3 regions of the Vibrio sp. R15-SG3-ISO1A genome follow, and region 3 is predicted to be linked to each of the others. Evidence: predicted binding sites of a transcription regulator. Region 3 holds the regulator's gene; each other region holds the start of a gene.

Region 1 (4,606 bases), on a different contig from region 3:
CGAAGAGAATGTTGTGCCTTATCTGCAACAAGCACGCAATGCTGGTGGCTTCGACGACATTTTCTACGGCACACCGAAGGGAGAGATGTTCCGTTCTCACCCTGAGCGCAATCGTGCCGACTACGATCCGCGAGTCAGACCTTGGTATATCGATGCCAAGAATGCAGGACGCCAGATGATCACCACGGCTTACCAAGATGCAATCACTAATGCGCTGCTTGTGACGATCGCTCAGCCGATTACGCAGGGTACGCAGCTACTCGGCGTGGTTGGCGCCGATGTGCTGATTGATCAGCTGATTAACGACGTCATCAACCTTAATGTAGGCAAAAATGCGCACGCGATGTTGATTGATACACAAGATGGTAATTTCCTCGCTCATCCTGATAAAACCTTGCTGCTCAAACCGGTCAGTCAGTTGTTCGACCGATTATCTTTGCAAGACATCAAACAAGCAGCAGACGAGGGATCGATACATCGATTACATCAAGGCAATCAAGAGAAGCTGTACTATTTCAAATCCGTTGCCCACACTCCTTGGATTTTTGCTATTGAAATGGATGTGACGACTGAAGAAGCGGCGCTCAATCAGTTGATGATCAAGCTGGTGGTGACGTCACTGGTGATCACGGCAGTGGTCATCGTACTGGTCTCTTGGTTGGTGAGCTTCCTATTCCGCGACTTAGTGCGCGTGTCGACCGCGTTGGAAGCCATTGCGTCAGGCGAAGGGGATTTAACTCAGCGTCTAGAGCCAAGAAGTGACGATGAAGTGGGTCAACTGGCGGCAAACTTTAATACGTTTGTCGGCAATATGCATGCGATGGTATCGAAGCTGAGCCTTGTGTCTGCCTCATTGTCTGAGCAATCGAAAAGCACAGCACGAAATGCCGCGCAGCGCAGTGAACGAATTCGTTTACAGCAAGATGAGATCAACATGGTCGCCACTGCCATCAACGAGATGGCGGCCGCGACGCAAGAAATTGCCGGCAACGCGGACCACACAGCGCAGAACTCAACCCAAGCGGTGTCAGCCTGTATGCAAGGCGGTAAACAAGTGGTGCAAACGCAAAGCTCGATTCAGAACCTGGCTAATGAAGTTAAAGTGGCGACAAAGGTCATTCAAGAGCTAGAAGTTCATGGTAACAGCATCAATACCATTCTTTCGACGATTCAAGACATCGCAGAGCAGACAAATTTGCTCGCCTTGAATGCGGCCATTGAAGCCGCTCGCGCTGGTGAGCAGGGGCGTGGGTTCGCAGTCGTTGCCGATGAAGTGCGCGTGCTTAGCCAACGCACACACTCATCGACCAAAGAGATCCAACACATGATTGAGACGCTGCAAGGCACCACGCTAAAAGCGGTGGGCATCATGCGTGATAGTGGACAATTAGCGGGGACCAGTGTTGAAGACGCGGATTTGGCGGCACAAAGCCTCACTGATATTCAACATGCGGTCGAGCGTATTAGCGATATGGCGACTCAGATCGCCTCAGCGGCAGAAGAGCAAGCGTCGGTGACGTCGGAAATTACGCGTAATACGGTTGGTATTCGTGATGTCTCCAATGAATTAGCCGATGAAGCGCATGACGCTGCGGCTCAAGCGAGACAGCTTTCCGAGCTCTCACTTGAGCTAGAGCATGAGATAAAGCGCTTTAAACTCTAAGCGATGAGATGAAAAGCCACTAAGTAGAGATATCATTGTTAAGATAAAACAACGCCCAGCTAAGCTGGGCGTTGTCGTTTCAGTCGAACAGGTCACTTAGTCAATGAGACCGTAGTCTGCGGCAAGAATATCGATGATCTCTTGCTTAGGATTATCGCTGAGCGTAATCGCTTTTCCCGTGATCTTTTCTGCGATACCTGTGTAGGTCTTTGAGATGTCCATCAACGCAGAGAGAGGAAGGGCATTGTCACGAGCTAGGGCTTCACGCTCAGGCATGCGATCTTTATTGAGCAAGATGTCTGGGTCAGGGAAGTGGTTTAGCAAGAACTGGCGGAACCCTTCTTTTGAGTTCTCGACAATATTGCCGGCTTGGTATTGTGCTTCATCCCAAATACGTGAAGAGTCCGGTGTCCCCACTTCATCCATGTAAATGAGTTTTTCCTGACCCGCCGCGTCGGTGACGTAACCAAACTCAAATTTGGTATCAACAAAGATTTGACCGACTTTCGCTAGCGCAGAGCTAATGACGCCAAAGCCTTCACTGAGTAGCTTCTCATAAAGCGCGATATCGCTTTGTTTTGAGAAGTTAAACGCGGCAAAGTTCTCCTCAATGTTACGGCGACTGATGTTGACGTCGTCCGCTTCTGCTACACCTGGAATGCCACGCAGAATGCCTTTAGTGGATGGCGTCATAAGTAGCTCTGGAAGCGCTTTGTCTTTCTCTAAGCCCTCAGGTAGTGTGATACCACAAAACTCGCGCTCACCTTTTTCGTAAGCACGCCACATTGAACCGGTGATGTATTGGCGGCAGATGGCTTCGATCATGATGGGCTTGGCTTTTTGCACGATCCAAACCAATGGGTGAGGAATGTCGAGAATGTGGCTGTCTGCGAGCCCATTGTCTTTAAACAGTTGGAACCAGTGGTTTGAGATGGCGTTTAACGCCGCCCCTTTACCTGGCACGCCTTTTAGATTCCCTTCACCGTGCCAAATGCAGTCAAACGCGGAGATACGGTCACTGATCACCATAATTGCCAGTGGTGCGTCAGGCGACACGTCGTAGCCTTTTTCTTCGATAAGGCGTCGGCTATCGGCTTCGGTTAGCCAATACACAGAGCGGACTTTACCACTGTGAACAGGTTTATCAGTGCGGATGGGAAGATCGTCATTAACGGCGAGAACTTGTTCTGCGAGACTCATTTAGACATTCCTATAATTTGTCAAAAATGGTTGATAAGCCATGAAGGCTATTCATTTGCAGAGCATGATACCAGAACTTTTTCTCGGTTCCAGATAAAAAGCAAACGTTTGCTTGTTTTTAAGTTGAATGGGTTAGACCTTGGTTTCAAATCAAGAAACCGCGAAAAGAAACGCCTCTTATCACAACGATAAGAGGCGAAGGCAGTGAGGTTTCGATTTAGTGGTAGTGATGCATAGACGCATCAACAAAAAAGACTTCACAGTGGTGCTGCTTGGCCAGTTCTTTCAATAGTCGCTGTTCGATAAGAGAGAGCTCACTGGAGGCAACCACCGCACTGGCATTACCTGATTGAATCGCTTTGGTCACAATATCGACTTCCGACTGAGTTTGCGATGGCTTCATGTGGATGATTTGATTGCAACGCACTTGATGAGAGGACAGTTGGGCAAAATCTGGACGTGGGCATTGACCTGTAAATAGAATCCACTGTTTCTGCTGTGACAGATCAGCCAGTCGTTCAAGGCTGGTGTCATCCAAAGATAGAGGCTGGGTAGGCTGAGCCAACACATTAAACTTTGAGTAGCCGTGACGAGGTGTTTGAACTGAAATCATAATACTGTCCTTTCATACATGCTGTATGTGTATACAGTAGTTTTGTTGTGGTGAAGACGCAAGCATTTTTTGCACGCAGAATGAGCGAGTTAGGTAGGTTGATAAAAGAAGTTTGTTTTCTAACTATCTGATAAATAGTTAAATTATATTGGTTTGATAGGTTGAAAGAGAGCTTTGAAAAGGTGCAGAAAATGTGATGGGTGACGCACTCTACTCAGCAGGAGGCCAAGTAGAGGCGAACAGGGTGAGAGGAGGTGCTAGAGAAAACGTTCTGGATAGTCGCTAAAAATACCATCCAATTGAGAAAGGTGTTTGAGTCGTTTCGGATTATTGATGGTGTAACACCACACTTCATACCCGGCATCTTGTAGCTTTGAAACGGTAGACTTGGTCGCCCATGTCGCGCCGATATTGCAGCCTGTCGCCTCCACCTCTTTGAGCAGTCGCCAATCCTTTCGCTTCAATCGCTCGGTAAGTAAAGCGCGTCGACACTGAGGAATTTGCTTCGCTAACTCGCGCATCACGTCATGGCTAAAACTCGACAAAATAATGCGCTCTAGCGGTATTGAGGTCGCATTGAGCGTAGAGGCCAATAGCGCGCATACCGATTGGGCGTCGTGGGTATCAACTTTCACTTCAATATTCAGCTTGATGTCGCTGGGTTCAATAAGTGTCAGTAGCTCTTCAAGGGTTAACAGGGTTTGTGGTGTCACTTGACCTTCATGGCGTGCCGCAAAGTTGAGTTGTTTGAGCGCACTGAGTGTCAAGGTGTCGACTCTGCCTGTACCATTCGAGCAACGGTCAACAGTATGGTCGTGACACACGACGAGATGCCCGTCTTTGCAAGGCTGCACATCGACTTCAACCCAAGTAAGGCCAAGATCTATCGCCGCTTGAATGCTGGCGGTGGTGTTTTCTGGATAGTGTCCTGCCACGCCGCGGTGGCCAATAATGAGCATATCTGATTCTCAACGGAGTGATTTGGACTGAGAATACGCGTCATTGAGTGGATGTGGTAGTCATTTTGCTCTCTAAGTTGTGCTCGCTCTTTCAACAGATTGCGATTAACTCTACTGGTTTTTATGTCATAAACGATATTTTTATCTGACATTTAATTTGAAGATAAAATT
Region 2 (4,606 bases), on a different contig from region 3:
TCGATTTCTTGTTCGATGACGGCCTCGCCTTCCGGCTCTTCTTCGTCTGGCAGTTCGATCACCACCAGATCGTCAACGGTCAAGTCCTCAATGCTGGACTCCTTCTGTTCAACGTGACCAATAATGCTCTGATAGTAGCGACGAATATTCTCCACATAGTTGCGTGCTTCATCACCCCGGGCGTAGCCATAGCGAGTGGTACTGTAGTACTTCTTAAGGCGAAGCAGGGGCAGTCTGTCTTTGACATCTGACCAAGCATCGGGGTTGCCGCCTTGTTTTTTCGTCAGGCGGCGGGCGTCCATTACATGACCATAGCCGACATTGTACGACGCCAACGCAAACCAAATTTTCTCGTGGCTTTCGATGGTGTCTGGAATGCGCGCCACCATGCGCCGCAAATACTCAACGCCACCTCTTACCGATTGCTCTGGATCGAGTCGGTTGGTCACGCCCACACTTTTGGCTGTCGGCAGCGTCAGCATCATCATGCCACGAACCCCGGTTGGTGATTTGGCGCGAGGGTTCCAGTGTGATTCTTGATAAGCCAGTGCTGCGACCAATCGCCAATCAAACTCATCGGAGTATTTCTTAAACAGTGGCGACCACGTCGGTAGCGTGGAATCCAACGCGCGGATAAAGGCGCGGGTATCGACGTAATCAAAGCTGTCGATATGGCCGATGTATTTCTCTTCCAGTGAGGCGAGATGCCCGGATTGTTGTAGATGACCAAAGAACTCGATCAGCAAGGCGTAGAGGCTTTCGTCTTGGCTGCGTCGTAAGAACCAGGAGATGGGCTGATCTTCGGTCAGCTCAAACGCCAGTGCCACATCGGGATAAATCCGCTGTGATAGCGAGATCTCGACCGAGTCTGCGACGGTAAATAGCAGTTCACCATCAGAGACCTGCTTGAGCAGGTCATTGACATCGACATTGGCGTCGACCTTATAGGTAAACTCCGGGTAGTCGATTTGAATCTCTCCTAACGTCTTATTGAAGTGAGAGTCACTGACAATACTTAAAACGGGCTTGCCGTCGTTCTCTTCAATGAGCTCGGCCTGTCGCTCAATCAACTGCTCTAGATTTCGTGGTCGCCACTGCCCTTTGCGATACACCAGTTGTTGACTGACGTAATAATAGGCGGGGGCAGGGCGAAAACGGCTCATGCGCTCAGGTGATTGACTGAGGCCCGCCGCGATAATATCGATCTCACCCTTTTCCAGCGCTGGGTAGAGGCTCGAAATGCGATAGGCAGGTTTCATCTCCAATTGCACACCAAGCTCGTTGGCAAATTCACGGGCGATTTCGTAATCAAGGCCTGCCGGGCCATCAGGACCAATATAATAGGAGAGCTGGTTATTGAGGGTGCCAACGCGAAGCACTCCACGTTCGCGAATTTGGTCTAATTCGCTTTTCGGCTTAGATTCAATTTGGCATCCCGTCAAAAAAAGCGCAGAAAAAAGCAGCGCGCACAAGGCTTTCAGCGGGCTAAAGTCATACTTGTTCATTAAAGAGAGTCTCATACTTCCAGTAGGGCATTTATATCAAAGTGTCATCACAAGGCAAGAAACTATCGACGGCGAAGCCGAAGAGTTCAAAAAAACATCATGTTCACAGGCCATGATGGCTCATGCTCTTCCGTACAGGGTGAGCTTGTGGACGGGACAGGAAAGAAAGGCTTTGCGGCGATTGTGCTGGCGGTACGCCGATGAAAAAAATGACGCAAACGGTTGCGTTTGGTGTTACATCACAAAACCAATTGCTATATAATGCGCTCGCAAACGCAGAGGTGCGATTGGCATAGGTTTGAACTGTTTTTTATAACGTATTGAATTTATTCCAATATCATCTTAATCAATTGCATAAGAGACCTAAGCACATGAGAATTTTGCGTGGCTCCCCAGCTCTTTCTGAGTTTCGTGTTAACAAACTAGTAGAACTTTGTCGTGAACAAGACCTGCCTGTGACAGGTATTTACGCTGAGTTTATGCACTTTGCTGACCTTACCGCAGATCTGTCTGACGCTGAACTAGCAAAGCTAGAAAAGTTGTTGACCTACGGCCCAACGATCGAAGAGCACGCACCTGAAGGTCTTTTGTTGCTTGTGACTCCTCGTCCGGGCACCATCTCTCCTTGGTCTTCTAAATCCACCGACATTGCGCATAACTGCGGCCTTTCAAGTGTTAAGCGTTTAGAGCGTGGTACGGCATACTACATTGAATCATCGGTCGCGTTAAACGACGCACAAGTGGATGCGGTGAAAGCACTTATCCATGACCGCATGATGGAATCCGTATTTACTCAGCTTGATGCTGCCTCTGCACTGTTTAGCGTTGCTGAACCTAAGCCTGTTGCTCACGTTGATATTCTTGCGGGCGGTCGTCTTGCGCTTGAAGAAGCAAACGTTTCCTTGGGCTTGGCACTGGCGGAAGATGAAATTGATTACCTAGTAGAAAACTTTACTAAACTGGGTCGCAACCCGAACGACATCGAACTGATGATGTTTGCTCAAGCAAACTCAGAGCACTGTCGTCATAAAATCTTTAACGCAGACTGGACGATCGACGGTGTTGATCAAGAAAAGTCGCTGTTTAAGATGATCAAGAACACCTTTGAAACGACACCTGATCACGTTTTGTCTGCTTACAAAGATAACGCAGCAGTCATGACGGGTTCAAAAGTAGGTCGTTTCTTCCCAGATCCTGACACTCGTCAATACACCTACCACCACGAAGATGCTCACATCCTAATGAAGGTTGAGACGCACAACCACCCAACCGCTATCTCGCCTTGGCCAGGTGCGTCTACCGGTTCTGGTGGTGAGATTCGTGACGAAGGTGCAACGGGTATTGGCGGCAAGCCTAAAGCCGGTCTGGTTGGTTTTACTACCTCTAACCTACGTATTCCAGGTTTTGAACAGCCATGGGAAACCGATTTTGGTAAGCCAGGTCGTATCGTCAACGCCCTTGATATCATGCTAGAAGGCCCTCTTGGTGGTGCGGCATTCAACAACGAATTTGGTCGTCCAAATCTACTGGGTTACTTCCGTACTTACGAAGAGAAAGTGACCTCTCACGCGGGTGAAGAGATCCGTGGTTACCACAAGCCAATCATGATTGCTGGTGGTATGGGTAATATCCGTGACGAGCACGTTCAGAAGAAAGAGATCCCTGTGGGTGCAAAACTCATCGTACTGGGTGGTCCTGCGATGAACATTGGTCTTGGCGGTGGTGCGGCCTCTTCAATGGCGTCAGGTCAGTCTGCGGAAGATCTTGACTTTGCTTCTGTACAGCGTGAAAACCCAGAGATGGAACGCCGCTGTCAGGAAGTGATCGACCGTTGTTGGCAGCTTGGTGAGAGCAACCCAATCGCGTTTATCCACGATGTGGGCGCAGGCGGTATCTCAAATGCACTACCAGAGCTGTGTGATGATGGCGAACGTGGTGGTTTATTCCAGCTACGCGACGTACCAAATGACGAGCTAAGCATGAGCCCACTTGAGATCTGGTGTAACGAGTCTCAAGAGCGTTACGTTATGGCAGTAGCACCAGAGAACATGGACGTATTTGATGCGATCTGTAAGCGTGAACGTGCGCCTTACGCGGTGGTCGGTGTCGCAACTGAAGAGCGTCACCTAACGCTAGAAGATTCTCACTTCGACAACACGCCAATCGATATGCCAATGGACATCTTGTTGGGTAAAACGCCGAAGATGCACCGTGATGCGAAAACACTTAAAGTCGATAGCCCAGCGATTGATCGCGATGGCATCGAAATTAACGAAGCGGTTGATCGCGTTCTACGCCTACCAACAGTGGCAGAGAAAACCTTCCTGATCACTATTGGTGACCGCTCGGTAACCGGTCTTGTTGCGCGTGACCAGATGGTTGGTCCTTGGCAGGTTCCAGTGGCAAACTGCGCGGTAACCGCAGCAAGCTACGACTCTTACCACGGTGAAGCGATGTCTATGGGTGAGCGCACACCAGTGGCTCTTCTAGACTTTGGTGCATCAGCACGTCTAGCAGTAGGTGAGTCTCTAACAAACATTGCAGCGACAGATATCGGTGATATCAAGCGCATCAAACTGTCAGCGAACTGGATGTCTCCAGCAGGTCATCCAGGCGAAGATGCCGGTCTTTACGAAGCAGTGAAAGCCGTCGGTGAAGAGCTATGTCCAGCGCTAGGTCTTACTATCCCGGTGGGTAAAGATTCCATGTCGATGAAGACTAAATGGGAAGATAATGGTGAAAGCAAAGAGGTGACCTCACCACTTTCATTGGTGATCACCGCATTTGGTCGTGTTGAAGATGTTCGTAAGACAGTAACGCCTCAGCTACATACTGACAAAGGCGAGACGTCACTGGTTCTTGTTGACCTTGGTAACGGTAAGAACCGTCTAGGCGCGACAGCACTGGCACAGGTTTACAAACAACTGGGTGATAAGCCTGCGGACGTGGATAACGCAGAGCAGCTAAAAGGCTTCTTTGACGCCATGCAAACGCTAGTTCGTGATGACAAGCTGGTGGCTTACCACGATAAAGGGGATGGCGGTCTGTTCGTGACCTTGGCAGAGATGGCCTTTGCGGGTCACTGTGGCGTGAAAGCGGAC
Region 3 (4,606 bases):
TCTGCGGATTTTTTGGATCCACTTCCATCTTCGCTCTCATGCGCCGAATCAGGACATCGATGGTGCGGTCATTGGGTGCGTCCACACGATGACTGATCATATTAAGAATGCGTTCCCGACTGAGCACTTGGTTAGGGTGAGAGGAGAGCGCCACCAAAAGCTCATACTCTGCTTTAGTCAGTTTGACTGGCTCCTCCCCTCGGCTCAAAGCGCGGCGCTGAATATCGAACGTCCATTCAGCAAAGCGCACCACGCCCTCTTGCTGATCGCTGCCCGCGTTTTGCGCTCGCGCAGCCAGTGCGATGCGCCACAAGAGGTTCTTGACTCTGACGAGCAGTTCCCTAAGCTCAAATGGCTTGGTGACATAATCGTCCGCGCCCATTTCTAAACCAACAATCTTATCAATGCTGTCGGTACGCCCGGTCACCAAGATAATACCGATGTCCGATTGACTGCGTAGTTCACGCGTCAGCATCAAGCCATCTTCGCTGGGCAGATTAATATCCAGCATCACCAAATCGACCCGACTGCTGCTGAGTACATCGCGCATCTGCGCGCCATTCTCAGCTTGGCTCACCTGATACCCTTCGGTTTGAAAGTAGCCCGCCAATTTACGGCGAGTCACTTCATCATCTTCAACAACCAAAATGTGGTAGCTCATCGGCTCTACTCACTTATTCACACACTGATTCAATGGCTTTATTCTATTCATAATTAGTCACAACTCCATCTTTGTCCTCTTTGTGAAGCGAAAAGTTGGCGATTCATTGATGCAAAGCAAGCTTTGCCGCCCTGTTCACAAATTGCCATATTTGACCATTTCTTCTCATAATCAGGTTGACCGCTGTTCATTTTTATCCGTTAGACTTAACGGCATCTGATTCAGTTGAGAGCCCATCATGCCAGAGACACCTAACGCCCAGATTTCCGACCCTTTATCTCCCGCCGCGAAAGAGCAGCGCGCCTTTGATGAGCAACGCGCTGAGCTCTACTGGTGGTTTTCGAGCGTGTTTGCCAAAGAGCTCTCAGAGCAAGAGCTGGCCCAATATCATTCGGTGGACACACGTACCTTTCTGACGGGACTTGCACAAACCCCTGAGCTTAACGTCGCCGCAGACAGGCTCATCGATGCATTGAACCGATTGCAAGACAGGCCAGATGCTCAGTTGGAACTATCAGCCGACTATTGCGACCTGTTTTTAAAATCCGACCGAGACAGCGCGCTGCCTTACGCCTCTGTCTACTTAGATGAATCCGGACTGCTCAATGGTGAGCCTGCCAAACAGATGGACGCTTTACTTCAACAACACGGGGTCGCTGTGCATTCAGGGCTCAATGAGCCTTCTGATCATCTCGCCATAGAGCTGGATTTTTTGGGTAACCTGATTGTGCGCGGCGCTCATGCAGCAGAGCAGATGGCAGGCGACACGCATCTCGCCTACCAAGAGCAAGCCGATTTTATTGAGCAGCATCTACTCCCTTGGATTGAGAGGTTTGCCGAGCGCTGCCAGCGCCTCGACACATTCGGCTTCTATGCGGCGCTGTCGTCGCTATTGTGCGCGTTCATTCAATTGGATAAAGCCTACCTGCAAGGCGATAGCGATTAAGCCCATACAAAAGGTGTGGCGAGATCCCAAAGGCGGGTTTTTTATTTGCCCAAATCGACGTTGCGGACTACAATCCGGTCCGCAAACGATAAAACTAATAAATACAAACCGCTTTTTGAGGGCGGTTTTTGTGTTTCTGATACTTTCTGTCTACATACTCTAAACTTTGTATAGACTTTACTTTTATAGACTTAACTTTTCATAGAATAGTAGGCAGTCATCGACAGGACAAAACCATATGGCCACGATTAAAGACGTCGCTCGCTTAGCGGGTGTCTCGACCACCACTGTATCCCATGTGATCAACAAAACACGCTTTGTCGCTGAAGCCACGCAAGAAAAAGTGATGGAAGCGGTTCAAGAGTTGAACTATGCCCCAAGTGCCGTTGCACGCAGCCTGAAATGTAACTCGACACGCACAATAGGCATGCTGGTTACTCAATCGACCAACCTTTTCTTCTCGGAAGTGATCGACGGGGTTGAGAGCTACTGCTACCGTCAAGGCTACACCTTGATCTTGTGTAACACTGGCGGCATCTACGAGAAACAACGTGACTACATTCGCATGCTGGCGGAAAAGCGCGTCGATGGCATCTTAGTGATGTGTTCAGATTTGACCGAAGAGTTGAGCGAAATGCTTGACCGTCATAAAGACATCCCTAAGGTGGTGATGGATTGGGGCCCGGAAAGCTCACAAGCCGATAAAATCATCGACAACTCGGAAGAAGGCGGCTACCTCGCAACAAAATACCTGATTGATCACGGCCACAAGCGCATTGCTTGCTTGAGTGGGCATTTTGAAAAAGCGGCCTGCCAAGAGCGCATCCAAGGCTTTAAGCGCGCAATGAACGAGTCGGGTTTGAGCGTCAACGAAGATTGGATCTTAGAAGGTAACTTTGAGTGCGATACCGCCGTGCTTGCCGCGGACAAAATCGTCGCCATGGACGAAAAGCCAACCGCAGTATTCTGTTTCAACGATACGATGGCGCTCGGTTTGATGAGCCGTTTACAGCAAAAAGGCATTCGTATTCCAGAAGACATGTCGGTCATTGGTTATGACAACATTGAGCTAGCCGAGTACTTTTCACCACCGCTAACGACGGTTCACCAGCCGAAGCGCCGTGTGGGTAAAAACGCATTTGAGATTTTGCTCGAACGTATTAAAGACAAAGAGCATGAAAAACGTATTTTTGAAATGCACCCAGAAATCGTCGAGCGCGATACCGTGGCGACGGTGAAATAGACCAACGAACAAGTTCAGCACATCACATCGACTAGCCTAGCGAGAATACTTCTCATCCGCTGGGCTTTATTCTCTCGTTAACACCCGTCTATTTTATGAACCAAGATCACATTTAACCCATCAAAACGTGATGTTTAGCCCATAAATTATTTATGCTTATTATGTTCGACGAATGCCACGAACAGGGCAAACCATTTCGAAAGGATGGGACGCAAAGCTTCCGGCCTGTTGTAGCCACTCAACGATTTCAACGTTGATGACTGCTTGGTAGCGGGGTTGCCGATGGCAAATGTGCACTTCGTAATTCTTTATCAAAAGCAAAGAATACAATGAGTTAAACGTTGCGCGCGCATTATGCGCTCACACCGTGAGTAGGATTATTCTTTTATGAGCCAGAATGACACCCTACTGACACAAAACCTGCATATTTTTGCTAATCTCTCGGACCTGAATTTGGTGGCGTATTGTAATACACCGAGAATAACAGCATGGATAAACCAATTTTAAAAGACTCAATGCGATTGTTTGAACCATTGGGCAAGATCAAGTCTCGCTCAATGTTTGGTGGATTCGGAATCTTCGCTGATGACACCATGTTTGCCCTCGTGGTAAATGACAAACTTCACATACGCGCCGACGACTCGTTGGCCCAACAGTTTAATGCTCAGGGACTCGAGCCATACGTGTATAAAAAGCGTGGTTTCCCTGTGGTCACCAAATACTACGCCCTCGGTCATGACTGGGATCAGGATGTCACTCAGACTATTGCGATGGCAAACACTGCCCTAGAGGCGGCCAACAAAGACAAGCAGCGTCAAACCAACGCCAAACCAACGCGCCTGAAAGATCTGCCGAACTTGCGTCTAGCGACCGAGCGAATGCTCAAGAAAGCGGGTATCGACAGTGTCTCCCGTTTGGAGCAGACGGGCGCAGTGGAAGCGTATAAAGCGATTCGTTCCACGCACTCTACCGATGTCAGTATCGACCTGCTGTGGGCACTTGAGGGGGCAATTAAAGGCACGCACTGGTCTGTGGTCCCTCAAGCAAGACGCGACGAGCTCCTGAATCAGCTGCAAAGCTAGTCAGCGATAGCGTTCAGTAATTCCAATCCCCGTCTCAAGCCAGCCCAACACCGCTGGCTTGAGACGTTTTTAGCCGATGCTTTTCTAGCGTTTCCATTCCTTCGTCATAGAATTCAACGTATTCTTCCCTTTAGGGCGAAATTTTTTACTGGCTTTTTGGTTCATATCTAACAATGATCAATGATGATGTTTTCAAAGGGATCCATATGAACAAGAAACTGCTTTTAGGTATTGGTTTGCTCGCTCTGATTGTGTTTTTAGGCGCAAACTTTGGTCAATACCTGACACTTGATAACGCCAAAGCGCAGCAGCAAGCGCTGGCTGAAATCATTGACGCCCACTTTGCCCTCGCCGCGCTCAGTTACTTCTTCGCCTATGTCGCTATCACCGCCTTCTCGATCCCTGGAGCGGCCGTCGTCACCTTGCTTGGCGCTGCTCTGTTTGGCTTTTGGACCAGTTTATTGCTCGTCTCTTTTGCCAGTACTATAGGTGCCACCTTGGCGTTTTTAAGTAGCCGCTTTCTACTCAAAGAGTGGGTACAAAGCAAGTTTGGCGATAAGCTCGCGACAATTAATCAAGGGGTCGAGAAAGATGGTGCGTTTTATCTCTTCTCACTGCGCCTTATCCCGGTATTCCCATTCTTTTTGATCAACCTCTTGATGGGTCTTACGCCC

What was found. Region 3 encodes PurR, which represses purine synthesis genes. Its sites were predicted from a motif close to TNANGNAAACGTTTNCNTNA; they were not measured.
Region 1: the regulator PurR is predicted to act here: its motif matches at 2,960-2,979, upstream of AC6R0L_RS06280 (phosphoribosylaminoimidazolesuccinocarboxamide synthase).
Region 2: the regulator PurR is predicted to act here: its motif matches at 1,716-1,735, upstream of purL (phosphoribosylformylglycinamidine synthase).

The regions. Positions count from the first base shown of each region.
Region 1 is NZ_JCBDGH010000040.1:9,098-13,703, forward strand. Features, by position in the region: gene AC6R0L_RS06275 (methyl-accepting chemotaxis protein) at 1-1,663, shown strand, start outside; gene AC6R0L_RS06280 (phosphoribosylaminoimidazolesuccinocarboxamide synthase) at 1,760-2,863, opposite strand; gene AC6R0L_RS06285 (SulA-like leucine-rich domain-containing protein) at 3,081-3,476, opposite strand; gene AC6R0L_RS06290 (glycerophosphodiester phosphodiesterase) at 3,734-4,435, opposite strand.
Region 2 is NZ_JCBDGH010000057.1:63,405-68,010, forward strand. Features, by position in the region: gene mltF (membrane-bound lytic murein transglycosylase MltF) at 1-1,505, opposite strand, end outside; gene purL (phosphoribosylformylglycinamidine synthase) at 1,877-4,606, shown strand, end outside.
Region 3 is NZ_JCBDGH010000066.1:42,296-46,901, forward strand. Features, by position in the region: gene torR (two-component system response regulator TorR) at 1-661, opposite strand, end outside; gene torD (molecular chaperone TorD) at 900-1,607, shown strand; gene purR (HTH-type transcriptional repressor PurR) at 1,846-2,850, shown strand; cyclic di-GMP riboswitch class I at 3,026-3,134, shown strand; gene AC6R0L_RS10480 (TfoX/Sxy family DNA transformation protein) at 3,339-3,932, shown strand; gene AC6R0L_RS10485 (TVP38/TMEM64 family protein) at 4,139-4,606, shown strand, end outside.